DNA from 3 places in the Planococcus sp. MB-3u-03 genome. Region 3 is predicted to be linked to each of the others. Evidence: riboswitches for the same ligand, from Rfam matches in the RefSeq annotation. Region 3 holds a riboswitch; each other region holds the start of a gene.
What was found. A riboswitch is a leader RNA that binds a small molecule or an ion and turns the genes downstream of it on or off. The one in region 3 is predicted to bind thiamine pyrophosphate.
Positions count from the first base shown of each region.

Region 1: linked by a shared signal. The riboswitch ahead of CW734_RS10150 (YkoF family thiamine/hydroxymethylpyrimidine-binding protein) and the one ahead of tenA (thiaminase II) in region 3 are both predicted to bind thiamine pyrophosphate.
Region 2: linked by a shared signal. The riboswitch ahead of CW734_RS14910 (lipoate--protein ligase family protein) and the one ahead of tenA (thiaminase II) in region 3 are both predicted to bind thiamine pyrophosphate.

Region 1 is NZ_CP025135.1:1,763,168-1,769,368, reverse strand. Features, by position in the region: gene CW734_RS10160 (ABC transporter ATP-binding protein) at 1-1,202, opposite strand, end outside; gene CW734_RS10155 (ECF transporter S component) at 1,195-1,776, opposite strand; gene CW734_RS10150 (YkoF family thiamine/hydroxymethylpyrimidine-binding protein) at 1,769-2,374, opposite strand; TPP riboswitch at 2,455-2,559, opposite strand; gene CW734_RS10145 (hypothetical protein) at 2,742-2,954, shown strand; gene CW734_RS10140 (protein adenylyltransferase SelO) at 3,018-4,478, opposite strand; gene citZ (citrate synthase) at 4,636-5,754, opposite strand; gene CW734_RS10130 (hypothetical protein) at 6,200-6,201, shown strand, end outside.
Region 2 is NZ_CP025135.1:2,734,585-2,740,785, reverse strand. Features, by position in the region: gene hmpA (NO-inducible flavohemoprotein) at 1-6, opposite strand, end outside; gene CW734_RS14930 (RrF2 family transcriptional regulator) at 223-657, shown strand; gene CW734_RS14925 (pyridoxamine 5'-phosphate oxidase family protein) at 684-1,106, opposite strand; gene CW734_RS14920 (hypothetical protein) at 1,174-1,404, opposite strand; gene CW734_RS14915 (STAS domain-containing protein) at 1,539-2,558, shown strand; TPP riboswitch at 2,705-2,811, shown strand; gene CW734_RS14910 (lipoate--protein ligase family protein) at 2,899-3,738, shown strand; gene lipA (lipoyl synthase) at 3,735-4,679, shown strand; gene CW734_RS14900 (DUF4825 domain-containing protein) at 4,727-5,224, shown strand; partial or broken gene pepT (peptidase T) at 5,325-6,201, opposite strand, start outside.
Region 3 is NZ_CP025135.1:2,516,349-2,522,549, forward strand. Features, by position in the region: gene CW734_RS13945 (MATE family efflux transporter) at 1-205, opposite strand, end outside; gene CW734_RS13950 (TetR/AcrR family transcriptional regulator) at 307-861, opposite strand; gene thiW (energy coupling factor transporter S component ThiW) at 1,233-1,721, opposite strand; gene CW734_RS19750 (hypothetical protein) at 1,718-1,873, opposite strand; gene CW734_RS13960 (thiamine phosphate synthase) at 1,899-2,333, opposite strand; gene thiD (bifunctional hydroxymethylpyrimidine kinase/phosphomethylpyrimidine kinase) at 2,308-3,186, opposite strand; gene thiM (hydroxyethylthiazole kinase) at 3,176-3,937, opposite strand; gene tenA (thiaminase II) at 3,930-4,619, opposite strand; TPP riboswitch at 4,709-4,810, opposite strand; gene CW734_RS13980 (S1C family serine protease) at 5,519-6,201, opposite strand, start outside.

The DNA.
Region 1 (6,201 bases), 750 kb from region 3:
TCCATCAATGCCTTGAGGTCTTGCCCTGCCGTCGGTTCATCTAGCAACAGGACTTGGCGACGGTCGGCTAGCATCGCGCCAATGGCCACACGGCGTTTTTGACCATGGCTCACGGAAAAAGGATGGGCTTGAGCAATAGGATCCAAGGCAAGTGCCTCGAGCAGACCTTTCACATCATGAGGAGAGGAATTTCCGGAATACGACAATTCTTCTTCTACAGTCTTCGACAGAAACAGCTGCTCGGGCGATTGTGGGACAAATCCGGCAAACGCTCCCGAAATCGTGCCGCTATCGGGTTTCATTATCCCGCATAAGGCTTTCAGCAAAGTCGATTTCCCGCTTCCGTTCGGCCCTGCAATGACCATCACTTCACCTACATAAAGTTGAAGGCTTGCGCCGTGCAACAAAGCTTTTGATGCTCGTGTAATGGATATATCCCTGGCCTCAAACAAGAGTTTTGTATGTTTTGCTGCCTCGCGTTTCGATAGTAAAGGCGCGTGTCTTTTGGTGTAGGCTTGGTCTTTTTGGATGGTGCCGTTTTCCGAAAGGCTGATCTCCCGTTCGAAAAATTCTCCCCATAGCTCTAATTTATGCTCGACGGCGACGATTGCAAGACCGTTTTCCTGTTGCAATTGATCCAACCAAGCGACAAACTCTTTCGCCGTCACCGGATCGAGGTGGGCGAGCGGTTCATCGAGCAACAAACAGTCAGGCTCCATGATCAACGCGCAAGCTGTGGCGATGCGTTGCTTCATCCCTCCTGAGTAAGTTTGGATGATGCCATGGCGAATTTCGTCTAGGCCTGTCAAGTGCAAAATCCGGTCGATGCGTTCAGACATATCTTCTCTGGGCACTTGAAGATTCTCCAAAGTAAACGCGAGTTCTTCTTCGACCGTCGGCATGCAAAATTGGCTGTCGGGATCTTGAAAAACGGTTGCGACTTTCCGGTTGGCTTCACCAGGTTCGTATTCTTGTGATGTACGCCCGAAGATCCTGACGGTGCCAGAAACTTGGCCATCGCAATTATGCGGGTACAGCCGGTTCAGCACATAGAGAAGCGTGGACTTTCCGCATCCACTTGGCCCTGTAATGACCAAGCGCTCCTGTGGATGAATCACCAGCGTAATAGTATGCAAAGTTGGCTGTGCCGAATCGGGGAAGCGAAAGCTGAAGTCGTCCAATTGAAAAATCGGCTTAAGCACGGGCATCGCCTTTTTCCGCTTTCGCGATGGCATAGCCCCGGAGTGACCCGGTCGCAAGTAGCGCATCAGCGATGTACTTGCCGCCAATACCGGCAATGATCGCCCCGCTCGCGACGCGCAGCGTGAACATCAAGGCAACGAAAGAAGGATCCAAGGCAGCATAGCCCGATAGGAAATAGCCGTAAACAAAACTGAAAACTCCTGCCCCTGCACCAGCAAGCATCAAGATACCGACATGGAAATGCCGATAGCGTGTAAGTGCGAACGCCGCTTCTGCCCCAAGCCCCTGAATGATGCCTGATAGGATAAGCCTCGGGCCGATCGCGTTGCCAAGCATCACTTCGATAGCAGCGGCCAAGGTTTCTGGCAAAAAAGCGGCACCGGGCTTTCTGATGATGTACATCGAAATGATGGACACAATAAACCAGATGCCGAACATCCATTCATAGGCAAGCGGCCCGATGACGCCTGCCCATAAGTTGCCGATATGTAAAAACAGCAAATAGACAATGCCGAACACGACGCCAAATAATGACATAAGGACAATTTCTTTCAGCTTCCATTCCTTAAGCATGATCCTCACCGCCTGTTTTGTGTGAAGGACTGTTGATGCTCATGGATAGGGTCATCACGAGATGGGGGTGTTTAGCGGAGCGCGCGCTGGAAAAGCTCGTTTCGTAAAAAGAAAAGACCTTATGGATATCCCCGTGGATGCCGCTAGCATAATGCATGGAATCGTTCCATACCCCGAACTCTTTTGCACGTTCCACTTCGCGGTAGATAACTTTCATATAATCGGGATTGTTCATCGGGTAAAGTGCGAATTGGGATGAAACGTATTGCTTGCTGTCGTCTTGGTTTGCCGGTTCATCCGGGGCGTCCAAATACGCATCGCCCGCGGTATCTCCTGGACATCCAGCTGAAAAGGTGCCGGACAGGGCGATATGTTCCTTCGTCTTCGCTGCATGCAGCGTGAGCGCCTTCGCGACATTGAAGACATGCTGTTGTTTGCCCCGGATGACGGTGGAGACATCATCGGTCTGCATCCACACATTGGACGTGTCGATGTCCTTTAACGCGCCTTTGATGATGTTGATGAAATTGCCGCTCATCGGATGCAAGGAAAAGCGAAATCCGACGATCGGGCTGGTGCCGCATGAATATGGTTCCATATGGAATCCCTCCTAAAAATATGCACAAAAAAGCCGCATCCGTGAAGATGCAGCCACTATTCCATATTTCGTAGTCATGTCGGAAAGTCACCGCACTTCCTCACGCAGGTCCTAACCTGATCGAGTCATAAGGGATCGGAGCGAAAGCTCTCATCTCAGCAAAATATGCACCCCCAGTGCAGAAAAACGGTATGCGGTTTTGAGTGTCGGGTTTTCCCGATGGCTAAAGTGTAAGTCAAATACTTTCCCAAGTAAAGGGATTCTACTATTTTCATCGAGAATGAGAAAATGATGGCTGAGGTGAATACTCCCTAAAAAATCGGGTAAACCTAAAGCAGACAAGCATTTGAGGAGGAATCCAATTATTATGGCATCAACAAAAAAATTCCGCGTCGTTTATCATTTCGGCGCAGGCGTCGAAGCGGTCAGCACCGTCGAAGCCGATACCCCGAAACAAGCGGTCAGCGGTTTGGATGCGGATGATTTCCGCGAATTTATCGGCGACAACGATACGTATTACCAATTCAAGATGGACGAAGTCAAAATGGTCAGTGTCTCTGAAGTCACAGACGGACAGTGATCGAATCGACAAGCACAATAGAGAAAATCCCCTGCCGATAAAGAGGCAGGGGATTTTTTTGGTTCATGTTCCGCAATAGGTCTGGTATGGAGGCGTCGAAGGCGGTGGAGGCGCCGTATACGGCTGCTGTTCTTCGGAATGGGCATATGGATTTCGAAGGATATCCAAAAGCTTTTCCATCACTTCATAATCGCCTTGCGCTGCCGCTTCCAGTGCCGCTTCCACGCGGTGGTTGCGCGGGATAACAGCCGGATTCCGGCTTTTCATCAATTCCAGAATTTCTTGTGCTGGGCGGCCTTCTTGTTGCTGGCGGGCTTTATAGCGGTTGTGCCAGGCTTTAAAAGCCGGGTCGTTTGCCAGTTGGGGCTCTTCAACTGCTTCGAAGGTCAAGGAACGGAATGTATTGGTATAATCCGCTTGCTTTTCCTGCATCAATTCCAGCAACGCATCGATCAATTGTTCATCTTCTGGCGTTTCTGTAAACAAGCCGAGTTTTTCGCGCATGCCTGCCAAATATAATTGCTTTTGCGAATTTACATATTCCTCGAGCGCTCCTTGGAGAGACGACAAGGCCTGTTTTTCCGGAATCTCATCTAAAAGAGGAAACAGAGACTCTGCAAAACGCGCTAAATTCCATCCGCCGATGAGCGGCTGGTTGCGATAAGCATAACGGCCGCCAGCATCAATCGAGCTGAAGACCGCGGATTCATCATAGCGGTCCAGAAAAGCGCACGGGCCATAGTCGATCGTTTCGCCGCTGATCGCCATATTGTCCGTGTTCATGACGCCATGGACAAAACCGGCGAGCTGCCATTTCGCGATGAGTGGAGCTTGCCGCTGCGCTGTCCGGCGGAATAATTCGATATAGCGGTCTGGCCCGGGGATGTCTGGGAAATGCCGTTTGATCGTGTAATCCGCCAAAGCTTTCAAGTCCTCAGTCGAACGGTATTTCGCTGCGAATTGGAAAGTGCCGACGCGGATATGGCTCGAGGCCACCCGCGTGAGGATTGCTCCAGGCTCTGCGGAGTAGCGCTGGATCTTTTCTCCTGTCAACACGACTGCCAGGCTTCTGCTCGATGGAATCCCGAGCGCATGCATGCTTTCGCTGATAATGTATTCCCGCAACATGGGCCCGAGTGCAGCGCGGCCGTCTCCGCTTCTGGAAAAGGGCGTGATGCCGGCGCCTTTCAATTGGATATCGAAAATCTCGCCATCCGGTGTATGCTGTTCGCCGATTAGGATGGCACGGCCGTCGCCGAGCATCGTAAATTGGCCGAATTGATGGCCGGCATAGGCTTGGGCGCGTGGGAAAGCGCCTTCAGGAAATTGATTGCCTGCAAACATTTGCAGGGATTCAGCGCTGTCTAGCTGTTCAGGGTCCAGGCCAAGTGATTTTGCCAATGCTCGGTTTGCGATAACAAGTTCAGGTGATGGGACCGGGTTGGCTTTCATCGGGGCATACAAGGTTTTTGGCAGGCCTGCATAACTATTACGCAGTTTCCAGCCGCTCTCTGTATGATTCATGCGAGCGCCTCCTATCATCGATTTTTTGGTATGTCTTTCCTGTTATTATAGCCGCAATGAAATCCATGAAACAACCAAAGGGGGCTAGCTGTTCAAATAGAAAAGCTTGAGCCATACACCCTAGTCGAAGGTGAGGCTCAAGCTTGTGCTAATTGATTTAACGTTCTTCAACCGGCACATAGGTCTGCATGCCAGGCCCGATGTATTCCGCACGCGGGCGGATCAAGCGGTTGTTCGAGTATTGCTCTAGGATGTGCGCGAGCCAGCCCGACGCACGGGATACCGCGAAGATCGGCGTGAACAAGTCATGCTCGATGTTCAACGAGTGATAGACCGAAGCCGAATAGAAATCGACGTTTGGCGGAAGCGGTTTTTCGCTGGTCACCAATTCTTCGATTTTCACGGACATGTCATACCATTTCGATTCGCCGCGAAGCTCTGTGAGCTTTTGCGACATTTCACGCAAATGCTTCGCGCGCGGGTCGCCTTTTTGGTAGACGCGGTGGCCGAAGCCCATGATTTTCTCTTTGTTCGCCAGTTTTTCTTTGATGACCGGTTCGACGTTCTCGACGGACCCGATTTCTGTAAGCATCTTCATGACTTGCTCGTTGGCGCCGCCGTGTAGCGGGCCTTTCAAGGCGCCGATCGCTGCCGTCACGCCGGAATAGACGTCAGACAAGGTCGCGACTGCGACACGCGCCGTGAACGTCGAAGCATTCAGTTCGTGGTCGGCGTGAAGTACAAGCGCTTTATTGAACGCTTCGACTTCGATGTCTTTTGGCTCTTCGCCAGATAGCATGTACAGGAAGTTCGCCGCGAAGCTGTAATCCGTTTTCGGCTGGATCGGTTCTTTGCCGGCGCGGATGCGGCCGAATGCCGTCACGAGCGTCGAGATCTTCGCCTGGATTTTGATCGCTTTGCGGTAGTTCGCCGCATCTTCCATCACTTCCGCTTCTTCGTCGAAGAGGCCGAGCATGGAGACCGCTGTGCGCAGTGCCGCCATTGGATGGACGTGTTTGATGTCGTATGTCTTGAAGTGGTCAAGCACCGCTTGCGGTACCGCCATGTTGTCAGCAAGCTGCTGTTTCAGCTCTGCTAGTTCGTCTGCCTTCGGCAAACGCTGGTGCCACAAGAGGTAGATCACTTCTTCGAAGCTGGCGTTGTCCGCCAGATCGTCGATATTGTAGCCGACGTATGTAAGGGTATCATCGATGATCGAGCTGATCGCCGATTGTGTTGCGACTACACCTTCTAAACCTTTAGTTGTTGCTGTCATAAAAATCTCTCCTTTTGATCATTCTGGTTTGCCGGTCAGGGGCTTTAAGTTGCGCTATTTTTAAAGCGCTTTCATCTGGTTTCAAAAATAAAGCCTGCGCTTTCACGACCGGATTTAACTGATTATTATGTAAGTTTACAGGAAATTAGCAAGTCGCAGGAATTGGGGAGCTGAAACACGGAAAACGGCTTGAGGCAGTTAATTGATGAGCTGAGAGACAGGGGAATTATAATTTATGCGCATCAAATGGTACAGTAAAGCATATAAGAAATTCACAAGGATGCCAGCGGGTCAGCTATCGGAATGTTTACGCGGTGTGAAAAAAGGGAAAAAGCTCTTGCTTGTGTTTTTGAAAAGGTTTTTCTTATAATAGGGCTAACCATATGAGAATGGAAATGACTTGAAAAATGGAGAAAGATGGACATACACAGAAGGAGTTAAACCATT
Region 2 (6,201 bases), 220 kb from region 3:
TAACATAGTCAATCTCTCCTTTTGTTTTCTATAATCCCACTATAAACCGAAAGGAGTTTAAAAGATATATTTAAAATACATCTTTAAAATTTAGACACATTTCATTTCACAGAAAAGTCACACATGGAATAATGGGCTGAAAAAGCCCCGATTCTGCAGATGCGTTTCCTTTCCAGAAATTATGGCGGCGCGTATAATAAACGTGCAGGGAAGGTGAAACCAATGAGATTAACGATGTATACGGATTATTCATTGCGCGTACTCATCTATTTGGGAACAAAAGAAGATGGCAAACTGACAACCATACAGGAAATTTCCGATGCTTATCATATATCGAAAAACCATTTGATGAAAGTGACATTCGAACTCGGCAAAGCGGGATTTATCGAGACGGTCAGGGGCAGGGGAGGCGGCATTCGTTTGGCGGACCGTCCCGAGAACATCAATGTCGGCAAGGTCGTCCGTAAAATGGAAGAAGATTTCCACTTGGTGGAATGTTTCAATCCAGAGACCAATATGTGCCCGATTTCCCCGATCTGCGGGCTACGTGGTGTTCTCGGCAAGGCACTGCATGCGTATCTGTCAGTATTGGATGAATACAATTTGCAAGATCTTCTATTTAATAAAGAAGGATTACGTGATTTATTGCGCACGTAAAAAGCCTCCGATAGCGGAGGCTTTTTTTATAATTCGATTGTTTGTGGATCTTTGCCTTTGCGGTTCATTAAACGGACACGCGTTGGCGTAATTGCCAGGATGATCAAGTTGGGGTCTTCTGGGCCATCGAACCAGCCGGTCAAGTGTTCGTTCCACACTTTGTCGATCAGCTCACGGTCATCCCGCAGCGACATCTGGCCTTCGATTTCTAGGAAGCTATCGCCGACGCCTTCCCCTTCGTAGCCAAGCAGGATATGGGCGTTAGGATTCTTCTCGAGCTCGTCCACTTTCTGTGTCTGCTTGCTTGTAGCCGTGTACAATGTAAATTCGTCATTGAAGAATGTCATATAACGGGAATGCGGCTTGTTGTCTTTGATCGTTGCCAAAGTCCCGATCATGCTGTCTTCCAAAATTTTCAATGCTTGTTGTTTTAATTCTTGTTGTGCCATTCAAATCTCTCCTTTACAGTAGTATCGTTTGCCAGGAAAACTGCGGGCGATAAGCCCGCAGAAGAAATCATTCTGGATGTTTTTCCTCGCTTGCTGAATCATCTTTCGTATCACGGGGATTTTTTTCGTCTTTCATGTCCTGCTTCAAGTCTTCCAATGGGATGGAATCCACATTCATTTCTTCTTCGTGCATTTCTGTCATGGTTTCTTTATCTGTCTTAACTTGCTCAGGATTGTCCATTGGAGCTCCGTCGCTTGTTTTTCGTTCCTTTTCGTTGAAACGGTCTTTTTCTGCCATCGTTAGCACCTCTCCTTTAGCGTTCTTGTCTATCTATTCCTTAATTGGAGTGCTTTAAAACATTAGAACTTGCTGGGGATACCCGGCTGGCGTATGATTATTTAATAGTGCTAAATAAGGAGGATGGCTATACAATGACGCAACAAACGAAGGTAAACGTGGGCGGCCTGGATTTTGAATGGGATCTCCCACAAGGGCGCTTCCTCTTTGAAGGGCAGAATTCCGTACTGTTCTGGACTTCCACTGCGATGAAAATGTTCTTTGATTCCATCGAGGAAATCTCTGGGGAAGACGCAGCAACTGTCGTTTTGGAGTCGACAGGATTTCGCCAAGGCCAGGTAGTGGGGGATTATTTCCACAAAATGGGCGGGATTTCCGTTTTTAAAGCTTCGGAACTTATAACCAATACATATGCATCAGCTGGCTGGGGATTGGCATCCATCCGCAATTTGGATATAGAAGCCGCCACTTTGGAAGTGACGCTGAAAAACAGCTGGGAATATCAGATCAATGTGGCACAAGGAAAAAAGACCGGCGGCAGTTTCTTGCCGGCCCATTACGCGGGAATCTTCAGCTCGCTCCTCGGCCGCAGCATTTGGTATGAAGTGGTCCACTCGCAGATTGAAGGGCATGATGAATGCCTGATCCGCTATTTCCCGTCAGAAGAGACGATTGAAAAGAACATCCATACACTGGCACGCCGCAAAGAATCGGAGAAAATCCGCGAACTCGAACAGCTGGTGGATGAAAAGACAGCGGATCTCCATGACATGATCCGGGAAATCACTTCACCGCTTATTCCAGTGCTCGAAGATATTGTGGTCGTTCCGCTTCTCGGACGCTATGATGAAGCGCGTGCTGAAGAGTTATTGACCAAAACGCTTGAGAATTTGCCGAAATACAAAGCGCGTTACTTGCTCCTCGATTTGACCGGGCTGAATGAAAGTTTCAACCAGCATGCGGCGATGCTGATCGAAAAATTAGGGTCGGCCGCGAATTTGATCGGGACGAAAACGGTGCTGGCCGGTATTTCACCGCACACCAGCATGACCATCACAGAAGCGGGCGTAGACCTCTCTGGCTATGAATGCTTCCGTACGCTTCAACACAGCATCCACTTCGCGTTGGCGCAGAACGGCAAGACGATTATCTAATAATAAAGATTTCCCTATCAGCAAAACGTATAGGGAAATCTTTTTTGGATATTTTTGAATAAATTGGATAAAAATATAAAGAAAATACTATTTAGTATATTGAGATTTCTTGAAAGAAATGATAAGCTCGAGAAGAACTATACATAGCTGACCACTGGGGGAGCCGGAATTGACTGGCTGAGACGAGCGAATGCTTGGACCCCTTGAACCTGATCTGGACCATGCCAGCGTAGGGAAGTGGTACGTATGCTTCCTTTTGCCTGCATACACCGCTTCCCCATGGAAAGCGGTGTTTTTTTATGGGCTTTGGAGTCATGCATAAGCTGAGAGGAGTTGAGATATTTTGGACGAAACATGGGGCTATATGGAGTCGGGGCTTTGCACGCCGGCCCACAATATGGCAATGGACGAAGCATTGATGAACTGGCAGCGCAAGACGGGCATGAAACCTGTGCTCAGGTTTTACGGATGGGCGCCAGCCGGGATTTCAGTGGGATTTTTCCAGAAACTGAATGGCAGCATCGATCTCGAAAAAGCTGCGCAATTGGGCATACCCTTGGTCAGGAGGCAGACCGGCGGAAAAGCCGTACTCCACGATCAGGAATTGACTTACAGCGTAGTGATTCCGGAACATCATCCATCCATGCCGAAATCAGTAAAAGAAGCGTATTTGGTCATTTCCCGAGGCTTACTTGAAGGTTACCGCAATTTAGGGATTCAAGCACAACTCGCTGCGGAGAGGAAGCGTTCGAAAGAATCTTCAGCGGTATGCTTTGAAGAACCGTCTTGGCATGAATTGACTGTTGAGGGCAGGAAAGCGGCAGGAAGCGCGCAGACAAGAAAACAAGGCATCATTTTGCAGCACGGATCTATTCCGCTGCAGCTGGATGAAAACCGTTTGTTCGAATTGTTTGTCTACCCGAGTGAAGCGGTGAAGGAAAGGGCGCGCCAAGCTTTCCGCACACGCGCCGTCGCGATCAACGAACTCCTGCAAGAACCGGCAAGCTTAGAAGAAGTACAACAGGCATTCAAGGATGGATTTGAAACGGGGCTTGGCATCCTTTTGGAAAAATTCGAACCACCAGCTGAACTGCTAGAAGAAGTGCGCGTGCTCGAAGCCAAATACGCAAGCGAAGAATGGAACCACCGACGAGAAGAGAAAGGGGAACTTATGCGATGACAAAAACAAAGCAGCGTGAACGTAAACCCGAATGGCTGAAAGTGAAATTGAACACGAACGAAACTTATAATGATCTGAAGAAATTGATGCGCGAGAAAAAATTGAACACGGTATGCGAGGAAGCAAAATGCCCGAATATCCATGAATGCTGGAGTGAACGCCGCACCGCGACCTTCATGATTCTGGGAGATACATGCACAAGAGCGTGCCGGTTCTGCGCGGTCAAAACCGGCTTGCCGAACGAACTGGATTGGGGCGAGCCGGAGCGCGTAGCGGAATCGACGGAAATCATGAACTTGAAGCATGTCGTCGTTACAGCGGTGGCCCGCGATGATTTGAAAGACGGCGGGGCTGCAGTTTTTGCGGAAACCGTCCGTGCCATTCACCGGAAAATGCCGGAAACGACCGTCGAGATTTTGCCGTCCGATATGAAAGGCGATTACGAGAGCCTGCATATGTTGATGAGCAGCGAACCGGATATTTTCAACCATAATATCGAAACGGTGCGCCGCCTGACGAAGCGCGTCCGTGCGAGAGCGACCTACGATCGTTCACTGGAATTGCTATTGCGGGTCAAGGAAATCGCACCGCATGTGCCGACCAAATCAAGCATCATGGTTGGGCTCGGGGAAACGAAAGAAGAGATTATCGAAGCGATGGATGATCTGTTGGCGCACAAAGTCGACATCATGACGATCGGCCAATATTTGCAACCGACATTGAAGCATTTGGACGTCGTCCGTTACTACCATCCGGACGAGTTCCAGGAGTTGAAGGAAATCGCATTGGCGAAAGGTTTCAAGCATTGCGAAGCCGGCCCGATGGTGCGTTCTTCATATCATGCGGATGAGCAAGTAAACGAAACCGCTGTCCAGAAACGCATCAAATACATGAAAGGCGTCGAATCAACGGGCGCGAAAATCGACCGCATCGAATTTTGAAATAGCGGAGCGGGTCTATAGAAACCTTTCTTAGAGGAGGGCTTGAATTGAGAAAAATACTTGCTGCGGCTATGCTGTTATCCACCGCGCTGTTCGTTATGAGCGCATGCAGCCCGTTGCTTGCGGCAGAGGAACCAGACCTCTTCGAATATGAAGGGGCGGCAGTCGGGAATAACAGTGCCGTTCTCAACACCCTTAACAGGCTGCCGGGTGCAGAGCATTTTACAGGCTTTGAACTGGAGACGAAACAACAGCCTTATGGAGTCACCGCCTCTTACGATTGGGAAAAGGCAACATTATCGGATAAGGAAACAGCGGCACATAATGCGACTTATTTGTTTACGCTGATCGACAATGTGGAGTGGGTCCAATTTGACTTCGACACAGGAGCAGACGTGGAACAATACCAACTGACGAGAGAGCAATTGCAAGCTTGGTATGAAGTGGATTTGACCGAAATTGATGAGCAAGAGAAATTAGAAGAGCTGCTCGAACAATATTTGGATGAAGACCAAAAAATTGATGCGCTGTTGACACAATCCTAAAACTGCATGAAACCTAAAAAGAGCAGCGGCATTAGGCCGCTGCTTTTTTGTGTTGAATCGTACTGAAAAAATTTCCCGGGAAATGGATAGGGGAACCCGGTTATTTGGCGATTTTTGCAACTTCCACAATCACTTGAGTCGCTTTTTCCATGTTTTCAGCGGAGATGAACTCGAATTTGCCGTGATAGTTTTCGCCACCTGTGAAGATGTTCGGTGTCGGCAAGCCCATATAAGATAACTGGGATCCGTCCGTGCCACCGCGTACAGGGATGATGTCTGGAGAAAGCCCCAATGTCTTCATCGCTTGTTCGGCCTGATCGACGATTTCCATTACCGGTTCGATTTTCTCGCGCATATTATAGTATTGGTCTTCGAGCTCGAGTTCGATCGCTTCTTCCCCGAATTCTTTTTGCAATGCGGCCGCCACTTGCTCCATATGGCGTTTTTTTGCTTCGAATTTGTCTTTATCGAAATCGCGCACAATGTACTGAAGCACTGCTTGTTCGACGGAACCATTGAAGTTGTTCAAATGGATAAAGCCTTCGTAGCCTTCCGTTTTCTCAGGAACTTCATCAGATGGCATTTCAGCCTGGAAGCGCGTCGCGACCGTAATGGCGTTGACCATCTTGTCTTTGGCGGAACCGGGGTGGACGCTGGTTCCGTGGACTGTCAATTTCGCGCTCGCGGCATTAAAGCTCTCGTATTGAAGCTCGCCAAGCGGCCCACCGTCCATCGTATACGCGTAGTCTGCGCCGAAACGGTCGACATCGAATTTATGCGGGCCGCGGCCGATTTCCTCATCCGGCGTGAAACCGACACGGATTTTGCCGTGCTCAATTTCAGGGTGTTCGATCAAATGTTCCATCGCGGTCATGATTTCGGCTATTCCTGCTTTATTGTCGGCACCGAGCAAAGTCGTGCCGTCTGTCGTGATCAAAGTATGGCCGACGTAATTCTGCAAGGCCGGGAAATCGCCC
Region 3 (6,201 bases):
ACATCGCGACGAATAAGGTATAGACCGGTGCCGCGATCCCGACGCCGCCCAGTGCGACCGGCCCGAGACGATTGCCGACCATGATGCCGTCCGCGACGATATTGATAGCCATCAGCAGCATGCCGATAGTCGAGGGTACTAAATGACGAATGAATGCCTTGCCGACAGATTCGGTATCGAGACGGTGAATAGATTGTTGTGCCATATTGAATTGCCTCCTTGCTCTCTAAAACAACGAAAACTATATTTGTTTTTTTAGTTTTTTCAGTCCGAAGAAATACTGGCTTTGGTTAGCCAGCATTTTTCCTATTCGTTTTTGACGAAGCCATCCAATAATAATTCACTCATCGTTTCAACAGCTTCCTTGATGGAGATGCTTTGCTCCGAGAAGAACTGCTGGTCCAAAGTGATATTGACGACATTCAAGATCATCTTCATCAACAGGTCGATATTCTGTCGCTTGATCAGCCCGCTTTCCATGCCTTCTTCAAGCAATTGCTTCAAGTCGTCCCATTGGTTCATTTCCCGGTCGACGCGTTGCCATTGTTCCGGGTAATACCGCTTCAATTGCTCCAATATGCGCAAGTCGAAAAAGTCATTATGGTTTGGGATCATGACGATGAGCTGATGGATTTTTTCCTGCAGGTCGAGGGTTTCGTCTTCGCGGATAGCACGCGCACGCTGTTCGTACTCCGAAAAGGCCTGGTCGATGATCGTTTCCAGGATTTCCAGCTTGGATGAAAAGTTCTCATACAAGGTGCGCTTGCTGATGCCCAGCCGTTTTGCCAAATCATCCATCGTAAATTTAATGCCGTTATTTCTCGTTTCTTCGATAAACGCCTGTATAATCCGATTTTTCATAGCCGAACCCCCTTTATGAAAACTAATAATACTATAATCGTTTTATTAGTTCAAGTATAAGAAGTTATAGTTGTTGCCGATGTCCATTGCGCCGGACGCTTTCCGCGGGCATGGCTTGAGCCTCCTCGGTCGCTACGAAAACCATGTGCTCAGCTCTCACTGCGCTCGAGCCTCGCAAATGATTAGACTCAGCGGTGCTTCGCTTAATCATTTCCTGCGGGGTCTCAAGACTCATGCTATTCCCGCAGGAGTCACCGGCTCCATTCCCATGAGTTTGTAAAAACTTTGCACAAAATAAAACCACTAGAGATAAACTAGTTCGTTTACTCAGCGGTTTTATGCTCGAGATTTAATGAGATATTCCTATATTGTCATGCCAATAATTTACTGCTTTTCGTTTTCTCCAACCTGTACACTAACACCACGCCAAGGACTGCACCGCTGATGCTCGATACGAGAAACGGCGGCATGAAGAACAAGGCGCCTACTTCGGTTCCCATCAGAATACGTGCATAGGGCACCGCGACCAGTGAGGCGATGATACCGGTTCCTAGGATTTCACCGGCTGCTGCAAAACCGAGCCGCCCGCTGTAGCGATAAAAGACACCAGCAAGCAATGCGCCGATCATGCCTCCCGGAAAAGCGAGCAGCGAGCCGGTCCCAGTCAAGACGCGCACCGCTCCAGTCAATAAGGCGATGACGACCGCAGGCCCTGGGCCGAAGACGACTGCTGCGATGACATTGATCGCATGCTGCACCGGATATGCTCGGGCGATGCCTGCCGGAAACCAGACGAACGCGGATCCGGCGACGGCGAGTGCGACGAACATTGCCATGAGTACGAGTTTTTTCGTGTTCATCCGATACACCTCTCCGGTATCGCTCGTTTGAAGCGTTCGATTTGCCTTGCGACATCTTGTGCCTGTGCTATCGAAGAGATGACGGCGATGCCCGATACGCCTGCCCGCCACACCATTTCGGCGTTGCCTGGTTCGATGCCGCCGATGCCAATGACGGGTACGTGCGGATATTGGGTTTCACTTTAATGATTTCAGCAACACCCGCTGGCGGTTTGGCATCGCTTTTGTGCGCGTGCCAAATACCGGTCCCATGCCGAGATACGTCGCGCCGCACGTCAGCGCTTCATTCGCTTCTTTGACTGAATGCACCGAAACCCCAAGAGCCATCGATACGCCGATTCGTTTTCTCACCGATCCGCAGTCCATATCATCCTGGCCGATATGGATGCCGTCCGCTTCGATTGTGCAAGCCAGTTCGACATCGTCATTGATGAATAGCGGGACATCGTATTCACTGCACAACTTCTTGCACTTTGCCGCGAACTCCACGAGCGCATCACCCGTCAATGCGCCGCGCCCTTTTTCGCGCAGCTGAAAATGGGTGATGCCGCCTTGCAGCGCTTCTTCGAGCAGCTCGAGCGGCTCTTTAGTACCGGCGTTTGTCGTACCCATTAGAAAATAAATCGCTGGATTCCCGAACAAGATGAACCACTTCCTTTTCGATAGATTCTTTGTACGCCGCATGATGTGTCGGGCCGTGGCCATGCCCGATGTGAAGCGGATACGCAAGAGCTGCCTGGATGAATTCCTTGGCAGTGAACAAGGCTTCTTCCACTGGTTTGCCTTTGCCGAGTTCAGCTGTCAGCGCCGCTGAAAACGTGCAGCCCGTGCCATGTGTCTGTTCCGTTTGGAGACGCTCTGAGCGTAGTAAGATGACCTTTCCTTGCTGATCCAGATAATAGTCTTCCGCAACGTCAGGGTCAGTGCTATGGCCGCCTTTGATGACCACAGCTTCCGCACCGAGCGATAAAATCGCTTCCGCCGCATTTCTGCGTGATGCATCGTCTGTAATGTCTATTCCGCTCAATACTTCCGCTTCCGGGATATTTGGCGTGATGATGGCAGCGAGCGGGACGAGCATCGTTTTAATTGCTTCGACCGCTTCCTGCTGCAACAAGGAAGCGCCGCCTTTTGCGATCATGACGGGATCGATGACGAGCCTGTTCCAGCCGTAGCGTTTGATGCCTTGTGCGGTTTCTTCGATGATGCCGGCGTCAAACAGCATGCCGGTCTTGAGCGCGCGGATATCGAAGTCCGTCCCAATTGCATCGAGCTGTTCTTTGACCGCTTGTCGATCCATCGGATAAATGCCGTGAACGCCCTGCGTGTTTTGGGCGGTCACCGCCGTTACCGCCGAACAGCCGAATACGCTAAGTTCCTGGAATGTTTTCAAATCCGCTTGTATCCCCGCTCCACCGCCTGAATCAGATCCGGCAATCGTCAATACTTGGGGTTTAGCGTCCATATAGTACCACCTCCTGTCGTTTGGATAGTTCGTCCAGAAAAGCCATCTGGAAAGTTCCCGGGTTCAAGGCGATTTTCGATGCCTTGCTTCCTGCATTCGCGTAAATCTGCAAGCCGTAAGCAACTGCATCGAACCGATCGCTTTCTTCGTCCGTCAAGAATGCGGCAAGCACAGCACTGAGCAGACACCCCATCCCCGTGACCGACGCCATCAAGGGATCGCCCCCTGTGATGTGCTCGGTCCGTTCTCCGTCCGTCACCAGATCGCTCATTCCGGTCACGGCGACAAGTGTTCGATATTCATCAGCCACTTGTTTAGCGATGGTCTCCAAATCGCCTTGGCCTTCTCCGGCATCGACGCCGCGCGCTTGCCAATCTACTCCTGCAATGGCCGCGAGTTCGCCTGCGTTGCAGCGCACTAAAGTGATATCGAGTTCTGTCAGCAATCGTTTCACGGCTTTCAATCGATAAGCTGTCGCGCCGGCACCGACCGGATCCAACACAATCGGGATGCCTTTTTCCATGGCGGCGCGTCCCGCGATGAGCATGCTGTTGAGTGAGCGCTCCGTGATCGTGCCGATATTGAGCGATAAGGCATCGGCGTGTCCTGTGAGCTCGGCGACTTCCTGTTGTTCATCTCCCATGACCGGCGAGACGCCGAGCGCGAGCAAGCCGTTTGCCTGAAAATTCGAGACGACGTGATTAGTGATGCAGTGAATCAAGGGTTTTCGTGCGCGCAATTCCCTAAGCATGGCGGACACTCTCCTTTTTCGCGGGCAGCTCCCACGTTTCCATCGTCCACGCCTGCTGCCAGAACTGCCATTCATAATAGCTGCTTCTCATAAAGCGCGTTTTCAATTCCTTGCGCCGCTCTTCCGGCAAGCCCTCAGCTAAATGGTCCATCCGATTGATCTGTTCGTTCACTAGTTCCCCGAACCACTCGGATCCGTATGTGCCAATCCATTTCTGAAAAATCGGTTCTTCCGGCGTCGCGGTTTTCAACCGTTCGCCGATTTCGTAATAAAGCCAATAGCACGGAAGCAAGGCTGCAAGCACATCTGCAAGATCGCCTTCTGCCGAACGGTACATATGCGAAACGTAAGCATAGGCGTGTGGCGACGGTTCGAATAGTTTCCAATCTTCCTCTGTTACCCCGAGCAATTCCATAAACGATTCATGAAGCGCGAGTTCCGCGGCGCAGGTCTGTTCTGCGTGATGCGCAAAGGATTGCGTCGTTTTCAAATCTTTGGCTTTTGTGGCACCGATCGCCTGTACTTTCGCGAAATGGGTTAGGTAATAGGCATCTTGCATGACGTAGAATTTAAAAACATCGAGCGGCAAATCGCCTTTCGCGATGCCTTTCACAAACGGGTGTTCAAAACTGGCGTCCCATAAATCTGTGCATTCCAACCGGACTTCTTTACAAAATGTCATGTCGCTCTCTCCTTTTTTGGGCAAAATAAAACACCGCTTCCCAGGTAAGGAAGCGGCGATAAAGGTCAGCTGAAGAAATTGGAGAAAAGCTCACAATTCGCCCACTTCCCTACGCTGGTATGATCCAGATCAGGTTCAAAGGGTCCGGACTCTTGTCCGTCTCAGCCAACTTGGCTCCCCTAGTGGAATAGCGATATTTTTTTATTGTCGGCAATAGAATACCATAGCTGGCTAGCGAATTCAAAACTTTTTGAAATTAAGATAGCAGGAGTTTTGTTGTTTAATTGGAATTAGCTTGCACTTTTCATCTACTAGTTATCCGCAGCCTCGCTTGGGTTTGAGCTTTCACAATGAGCCAATGAATTGGCGAAAGGCAGTTGAGCCGATTCATTTGCGACGCATCTGCTTTTGCAGATGTGGGAGCAAAGTTATACGTTCATTTCCCAATCTAGTGGAGTATGCGAAGTTTATCATTTTCCGGCTTCGCTTCACCCTTAAGCGCGATGCTGCTTTTAGATTCCATTGGATAGATAAGTGACTAGTTGAGTGGTTTTGTCGATTTCGTCCGCTTTGGTTTGTTTGATTGATTGATAATCGAAAGTGAAAATGAGTTGGAATCGATTTACTGACACCATGGTACTGTTCTGCCTCTTGCAAGCAAGCTTTCATTTCACACACACGGTCTTCAATGAACGATGCATTTCGTTTTCATTCTAAAACTAGGGCTGCAGCGGAAACCGGCGACTCCGGGAGGTATAGCGAGACAATTGAGACCCTGGACTGAGCGTAAGCGAGGGAAGCGGCTCAATGCGAGCCCTCCGGAAAGCGTCCGGTTGCAGCGCAAGCTCCCCACTCTAAATCCACTAAAAAAAAAGAACCTCCAAAAACGGAGGCTCCTATTATTCTTCTACATATTCAATCTGATAATCCCCGTACTCATCGATCACAACGGTATAGAGGCGCCGGTGGTCGATTGTTCCGGTCTCGCCGTTTGCTTCGTGGTAATTGAATACTGCGCCGGCTTCGACGTATGCACGGTCGCCTTCAATTTCGACGGAACTGACTTCCGGCACGACGGAATCGAACACGCGGCCATCCGCTGAATACTCTTGGACGACGCTGTCTACCGCTTCAACCGCCTGGCTTCCCTGTACTAAATAGGAAGAATAATAATTCAGCTCCTCGTCATTCATCGAATACGGCAGCAAGTCATAATAGGCTTCGATGAAACTCGATAATAGCGCTTCTTCAAAATACGCATCCTTTACGGACGGTTCCACCAATTGCGATTCAGGAAGCGGATCTGGGTTGTTCGCCCAGCTATCCAACATTTCCTTTTTCAAATAAAGCGGGATTGCATAGCCGATTTCGGGATTGTCTTCAAGCATGACCGAATTGATGCCGAGCACGCGGCCGGTGCTTGCATCGAGTAACGGCCCGCCGCTTGAGCCCTGCTTGATCAAAGCATTCATTTCATAAAGATCCGTATAGACAAAGACTTCCGAGAAATCGACGCCGGTGTCGGTGATTTCCCCTTCAGTCGCAGTATTCGCTGCGTTCTCGGGGCTGCCGATGGCGATAA